Sinorhizobium fredii: one gene and its partner. The protein of the gene in region 1 interacts with the protein of each later gene in a pairwise test. Links are inferred from orthologs where the notes say so. Each region holds a gene or a part of one and is shown on either strand. Other genes may lie near its edges.

Evidence for each region. Proteins that work in one complex are often made in the same cells at the same time.
Region 2: the proteins of NXT3_RS16130 (region 1) and nifS interact in binary tests that used the Escherichia coli proteins (3 or more experiments, as listed by UniProt). The link is inferred for Sinorhizobium fredii from one-to-one orthologs.

What each region holds. Positions count from the first base shown.
Region 1 is NZ_CP024307.1:3,276,009-3,279,264, reverse strand. What follows is about bases 128-3,126. They hold NXT3_RS16130 (sulfurtransferase TusA family protein), read right to left. Parts: upstream 1,746-3,126; coding sequence 1,509-1,745; downstream 128-1,508. Other genes in these bases: NXT3_RS16125 (L,D-transpeptidase family protein), read right to left, coding at 1,745-3,126; NXT3_RS16135 (CobW family GTP-binding protein), read left to right, coding at 315-1,445; NXT3_RS16140 (D-alanyl-D-alanine carboxypeptidase family protein), read left to right, coding at 128-248. In the rest of the region: more of NXT3_RS16140, read left to right, coding at 1-127; more of NXT3_RS16125, read right to left, coding at 3,127-3,169. UniProt on the Escherichia coli protein: Sulfur carrier protein involved in sulfur trafficking in the cell. Part of a sulfur-relay system required for 2-thiolation during synthesis of 2-thiouridine of the modified wobble base 5-methylaminomethyl-2-thiouridine (mnm(5)s(2)U) in tRNA.
Region 2 is NZ_CP024309.1:400,667-403,654, forward strand. It holds nifS (cysteine desulfurase NifS), read left to right. Parts: upstream 1-893; coding sequence 894-2,084; downstream 2,085-2,988. Other genes in the region: NXT3_RS23120 (iron-sulfur cluster assembly accessory protein), read left to right, coding at 1-53; NXT3_RS33370 (iron-sulfur cluster assembly scaffold protein), read left to right, coding at 97-897; NXT3_RS23135 (hydroxymethylglutaryl-CoA lyase-like TIM-barrel protein), read left to right, coding at 2,107-2,988. UniProt on the Escherichia coli protein: Master enzyme that delivers sulfur to a number of partners involved in Fe-S cluster assembly, tRNA modification or cofactor biosynthesis. Catalyzes the removal of elemental sulfur from cysteine to produce alanine.

The DNA of each region.
Region 1 (3,256 bases):
ACGTCAGCAAGGAGATCTGCTCCAAGCAGGCGGCGAAGGTCCGTAGCGAAGGCCGCGACGAGGGCGGCCGGCAGAAGCTGCTGTCGCCCTATATCCACGAGATCAACCGTCCGCTGAAGCTGGCCTTCGCCGGGCTTATTCCGGGCAGCGGCGACAAGACCGCCAAGGCAGGCAGCGATGTCGCCGGGCAGGGTGATGTCGCCGAGCTCGCCAACGTCCCGGTTCCGGTGCCGCGCCCCAGCTTCTGAGCGCGATGGGAATGCGATTGCGGTTTCCGCCCGGACGCCGCCAAGGTCTATGACGGAGTTCTTTCCATGAACGGTCCACTGCCGGTCGTGCCGGTGTCGATCCTCACCGGCTTCCTCGGTGCGGGCAAGACGACCCTTCTGAACCGCTTGCTGAAGGATCCGGCGCTTGCCGACACCGCCGTGATCATCAACGAATTCGGCGATGTCTCGATCGATCACCTGCTTGTCGAGGCGTCGAGCGACGGGGTGATCGAGCTTTCCGACGGCTGCCTGTGCTGTACGGTCCGCGGTGAACTGGTCGACACGCTCGCCGACCTGATGGACCGAATGCAGACCGGGCGGATCAAGCCGCTGAAGCGCGTCGTCATCGAGACGACCGGCCTGGCCGACCCGGCGCCGGTGCTGCAGTCGGTGCTCGGCAATCCGGTGATCGCCCAGAACTTCCGCCTCGACGGCGTAGTGACTGTCGTCGATGCGGTGAATGGGGCCCAGACGATCGCAAAGCACATCGAGGCGCTGAAGCAGGTCGCCGTGGCCGACCGGCTGGTGATCAGCAAGACGGGGCTTTCCGGTAAGGAACAGCTCGACGCGCTGGCTGACCTTCTGAAGGACCTCAATCCGCGCGCGCCAATCTTCGACGGCGACGGGCAAGAGGCGGGGCGGGCCGACCTGTTCGCCTGCGGGCTCTACGATCCATCCACCAAAGTTGCCGATGTCGGCCGCTGGCTGCAGGACGAGCTCGATGGAAGTGACGATCATGACCATCACCACGGCCATGATCATGGGCACGATCACCACCACCACGACGTCAATCGCCACGGCTCCGACATCCGCTCCTTCAGCATCGTTCACGACCGGCCGATCGAGCCGATGGCGCTCGAAATGTTCGTCGACCTGTTGCGCTCGGCCCATGGCGAGAAGCTGTTGCGTATGAAGGCGATCGTTTGCGTCGCGGACCGGCCGGAGCGCCCGGTGGTCCTGCACGGCGTCCAGTCCGTCTTTCACGCGCCTGAACGGCTTGCCGCCTGGCCGGACCCAGCCGACCGGCGCACCCGGATGGTGCTGATCACCAAGGGGCTCGAAGAGGCTTTCGTGCGCGATCTCTTCGATGCCTTCACCGGCAAGCCGCGCGTCGACCGTCCGGATGCGCAGGCGCTCACCGACAACCCGCTCGCCGTGCCCGGTGTGAAGTTCTGATCAAGCCGCTTTGCCCCTTCCTGCCCACAGGCGTCATAATAGAGAGCGCCGGAATCTCCGCCGTCACGTCTTCTTGCGAATGAGAAAGCGATGGCCGCCGGCGGTCGATGCCGCCTGCTCGAGCCGGTGCCCATCCTCGTTGCAGAAATGCGGAATGTCGATCACGGCCAGCGGATCGGTCGTCTCGACCTCGATGAGCCCGCCGGGCGCCATCGTTTCCATTCGCTTGCGCGTCTTCAAAACGGGAAGGGGGCATTTCAGCCCCCTCAAATCATAGACCACCCTTGGCTCGTCCGGCATCAATTGCCCCAGATCTTCCAGAACGGACGCTTCTTCGGCGGCTGTTCCGCCGGCGCCGTTTCGCTGCCGGCTGCAGGGGCCGTGGCCACTTGCGGATTGGCCCCGGCCGGCGTGGCTGCCTGTTGCTGAGTGCCGGCAGGGTGCTGCTGGGTCGCAGCCGCCTGTTGAGCCCCCGGCTGGACTGCGCTCTGCTCGGCGGGCGCCTGGTTGGCCGGTGCCGGCGCCGCGGGCTCGCTTTTCGAGAACAGGTTCCAGAAGGATTTCTGGGTAGGCGCCGTCTGCAGCGCCGCCTGCTGAACCGGGCGCTCGATCGGGCTCTGCTGCGGCACGGGTACGGCCTTGCCGTCGCGCGTCGCCTTCTCCAGAGCTTCCTTCTGGATCAACGCCGCCTGTTTGGCCTCTTCGGCCTCCTTCTGCTCGGCGAGCCGCTTTTCGAGATCGCTCACCTTCATCAGCTTGCCGGCGTCGAGCGACGTGCCGGTCGGCGCATAGGCAAGCTCGCGGCCCTTGCGCTGCTCGGCGACGATTGCCTTGCGCTCCGCTTCGCTCGGCTCATACCAAACCATGCCGTCGTATTTCTTCAGCGCCTTCTGATAATCGCGCTGGTAGTCCTTGTCGAAATTCGCCATGGCCACTTGCAAGGCCGGCGGCGTCGACATGGCGGGGCACTGGCCGGCAGGGTTGAAGCTGCCGTCGGACTGCTGATTGAAGACGTATTTCCTCTCGCAGACATTGACCTGCGGCGGACGTTTGGTGACTTCGAACTGGTCGTAGCCGACCTTCAGCATCTTCCAGAATTCGATGTTCGGATTGTCGCGGTGGCGGGCCATGTTCTCGGCCGTCATGCGGAAGGGGAAGGCCTGAAGCTGGACGCTCTCCTGACCGCCCTTGAAGGCGTCGCGGGCGAGCGCGAAGATCTCGATGATCTGCTCGTCGGTCATCGAATAGCAGCCCGACGACGAGCAGGCGCCGTGGATCATCAGATGCGTGCCGCTGCGGCCATTCGCCCTGTCATAGGTGTTGGGGAAGCCGGTATTGATCGCCAGGTAATAGTTCGAATTGGGGTTCATCTGGTGCGGATAGAGCGGATAGAAGCCCTCCGGCGCCTGACGGTCACCTTCCTTCACCTTGGGGCCGAGCTTGCCCGACCAGGCACAGATCTTATAGCTCTTCAAGAGCTGGAGGCGGCTTGACGCATTCGCCTTCCAGACCTCGAGCGTTCCCTCTTCCTTGAAAATGCGCAACAGGATCGGGGATGTCTTCTGCATCCCCAGTTCCTTCATCTTGCCGACGATCTTGCCGGACAGCTGGTATTCGGTCTTGTTCTTGACGGAGGAGAGATTGACCGAATCGAGCGTTTCGTTGGTGCAGCCGGCGAGCGCGGCTGCAATGACGGCGGTGACAAAAAGATTCCTGAAACGCATCGGCAAAAGCCCGTTTTAGCCAGATTCCATCCGTGCACGCCCCTTCCGCGAGGGAGAGGTGTCAACGAATCAGTAAGTCATTATCCT
Region 2 (2,988 bases), on another replicon or contig:
TCGACAACCCAAACGCACAAGAGACCTGCGCCTGCGGAAAGTCCTTTGGCTGATCACCTGACTCAAGTGAGAAGAGCCATGGGAAACAATCGCGGAATGGTCGAGGAATCTTTCTTCAACGCGGTGAATGCCGGCGTTCTTGAGATCACTAGGGTCGGCGCCATCTCCTGCGGCAATAGACTTGACTTGATGACAAGAGTCGATGCGGGAGCGATCACTGCGGCGAGATCCCATCTGTTGCGCTGCAGCTCTGCGATCGCCGCCTTGCCGGAATTTGCCGAGCGCATCTTCGGTACGGCTGCCGGCGGAGCGTGCCGCCTGACCCATCGGGAGACGGTGCGGTTTATTGACAGGCTGCTGCAGGAGAGGACGCACCGCCCCGCGATACGAATTGCTTCGAGGGCCAAAATCCGCGGTATGGGGCGCATCTGGCCACGCGAGCGAGGCGCCCCAGTGTGCAAAAGCTTCAGTGTTGATGAAAGGGTGATCATCAGGACATCCGCATCAACTGTCTCCCCACCAACCGGCAAGTCACTCACGACACGGAGCCTGGTAGCAGCGGAGTTACATGTTCCAAAGCATTGGAGGAAATGCTTGTCGGGGGCCGTGCAGCAATGTTCACCGAAGCCCTCACTGCGTGAGAGAAGGCGTGTCGGCAAAACAAAGGCCGCCGTCGATGCAAAGTCGACCTGTCGCATCACTGTCAAGGACTTGCGTTCGCCTGAAGCCTGTCGGGACCGCGACACTCCTGATCTCAGCGGTGTTCAGGCTGCCTCAGCTCACCACGTGCCTCGGTCCCGTGTCTGGCCGCCTCAGTCATTAAGCGCACGAGCAATCAAGGGGGTCGAGCACACAAATGTTCACGTTGCTCCCCGCCAGCCGAGAATGCGTCCATGAGATCTATCTATCTGGATAACAACGCGACGACACGAGTCGATCCCGAAGTGGTTGAAGAGATGCTGCCATTCTTCACGGATCAATTTGGAAATCCTTCTTCGACGCACGCGTTTGGCTCTTCCGCCGGCGTGGCTGTGAGAAAAGCGCGCCGGCAGTTGCAGGCGCTGATCGGCGCAGAGTTCGACTACGAGATCGCGTTTACCTCAGGCGGGACGGAAAGCGACAATGCAGCGATCCTTTCGGCGCTTGAGGTTTTGCCTGAGCGCCTGGAGATCGTGACTTCTGCGGTGGAGCATTCGGCCGTGCTGACGCTCTGCGCGGATCTTGAGGAGACGCGCGGCATCAAGGTACACAGGGTCCCAGTTGATCGCCTTGGGCGGCTAGACCTCGACGCGTACAAGGCCGCGCTCAGCCCGCGTGTGGCAATCGTCTCGATCATGTGGGCGAACAACGAAACGGGTACGATCTTTCCCGCGATCGAACTCGCAAATTCAGCAAAGGAGGTCGGTGCCCTTTTCCATACCGACGCAGTCCAGGCCGTCGGCAAGGTTCCAATCGACCTCAAGTCGACTGCAATCGACATGCTTTCGATCTCCGGCCATAAACTGCACGGTCCGAAGGGAATCGGCGCCCTCTACGTGAAGCGTGGCGTACCCTTCCGCTCGCTGATCAAGGGAGGGCACCAGGAACGGGGCAGGCGCGCGGGTACAGAAAATACGCCAGGCATAGTCGGGTTAGGCAAAGCAGCCGAACTCGCCTTGAAATTCATGGACGATGAGAACACACGGATAAAATCACTGCGAGACCGCTTGGAGAAAGGTGTTCTCAAGCGTGTTCCATACGCCGTCGTCACCGGCGACCCACTGGAGCGCTTGCCGAATACTGCGAACATCTCCTTCCACCAGGTCGAAGCCGATGGCATGCTGTTTCTCCTCAGCCGTTATGGGATTGCCTGCTCCTCCGGCTCCGCTTGCAGCTCCCGCTCGCTGGAACCGAGCCATGTCTTGAAGGCAATGAACTATCCTGATAGCGCGGCACACGGGACAATCCGCTTCTCCTTCTCACGCCACAACAGCGAGGAGGATGTGGACCGGGTGCTCGAGGTGATACCCGGGATAGTCGAGAAGTTGCGCGACATGCCCCGATATGGATCGCCTGCGGAAGAGCGGCGATCTGGTCTGCGCTGAGGAGAAGAGGCGGCCTCGGCTCATGAAACGGCAAATCTTTCTCAACGATACCACCATGCGCGACGGTGAGCGGGCGCCTGGCGTCGCCTTCACTACGGCAGAAAAGTTGGGGCTCGCCGAGTCGCTCGCCGCCGCCGGCGTCTGGGAAATCGAGATCGGCACGCCGGGCATCAGCCCCGACGAGATCGAAACAATTCGCGCGGTGGTCGCATTGGGTCTCCCCGTTCGGCTCGTCGCCTGGTGCCGGATGACGTCAGAGGATCTCGACGCAGCAATTGAATGCGGGGTGCCCGCCGTCAATCTGGCCCTGCCCGCATCGGACATCCAACTGACCGGCAAGCTCGGCCTTGATCGGGCAGGAGCGCTCAAAGTCGTCGAGAGGGTGGTCGGGCGCGCAGCCAATCGGGGACTCTTCGTGGCGGTGGAATGCGAGGATGCATCGCGCGCCGACCGGGCTCATCTCGCCCATGTGATCGAGACGGCTGCGCGCGCGGGCGCAAGCCGCGTCAGGCTGGCCGACACAATCGGAGTTCTCGACCCCTTCTCGACGTTCGATCTTGTCTCCGAGTTGGCGTCACAGTTCCTGATGGATCTGGAATTTCATGGTCGCAACGACTTCGGCCTTGCTACCGCCAACACGCTGGCGGCGATCCGCGCCGGGGCGTGGCATGCCTGCGTAACCGTCGGCGGCCTGGGCGAGCGCGCCGGCAATGCCGCGCTCGAAGAGGTCGCTGCAGCACTGGCTGTGCTCGACGGCGAAAATATCGGCATTTCCCTCAAAGCGTTACCCGAGCTCGCCGCCCACGTGGCGCGTGTCGTCGGCCGCCGCATACCAGCCATCAAGCCGGTGGTCGGCGCGGATAGCTTCACCCAGGAAACCGGACTGGATGTCGCAGAGCTGCTC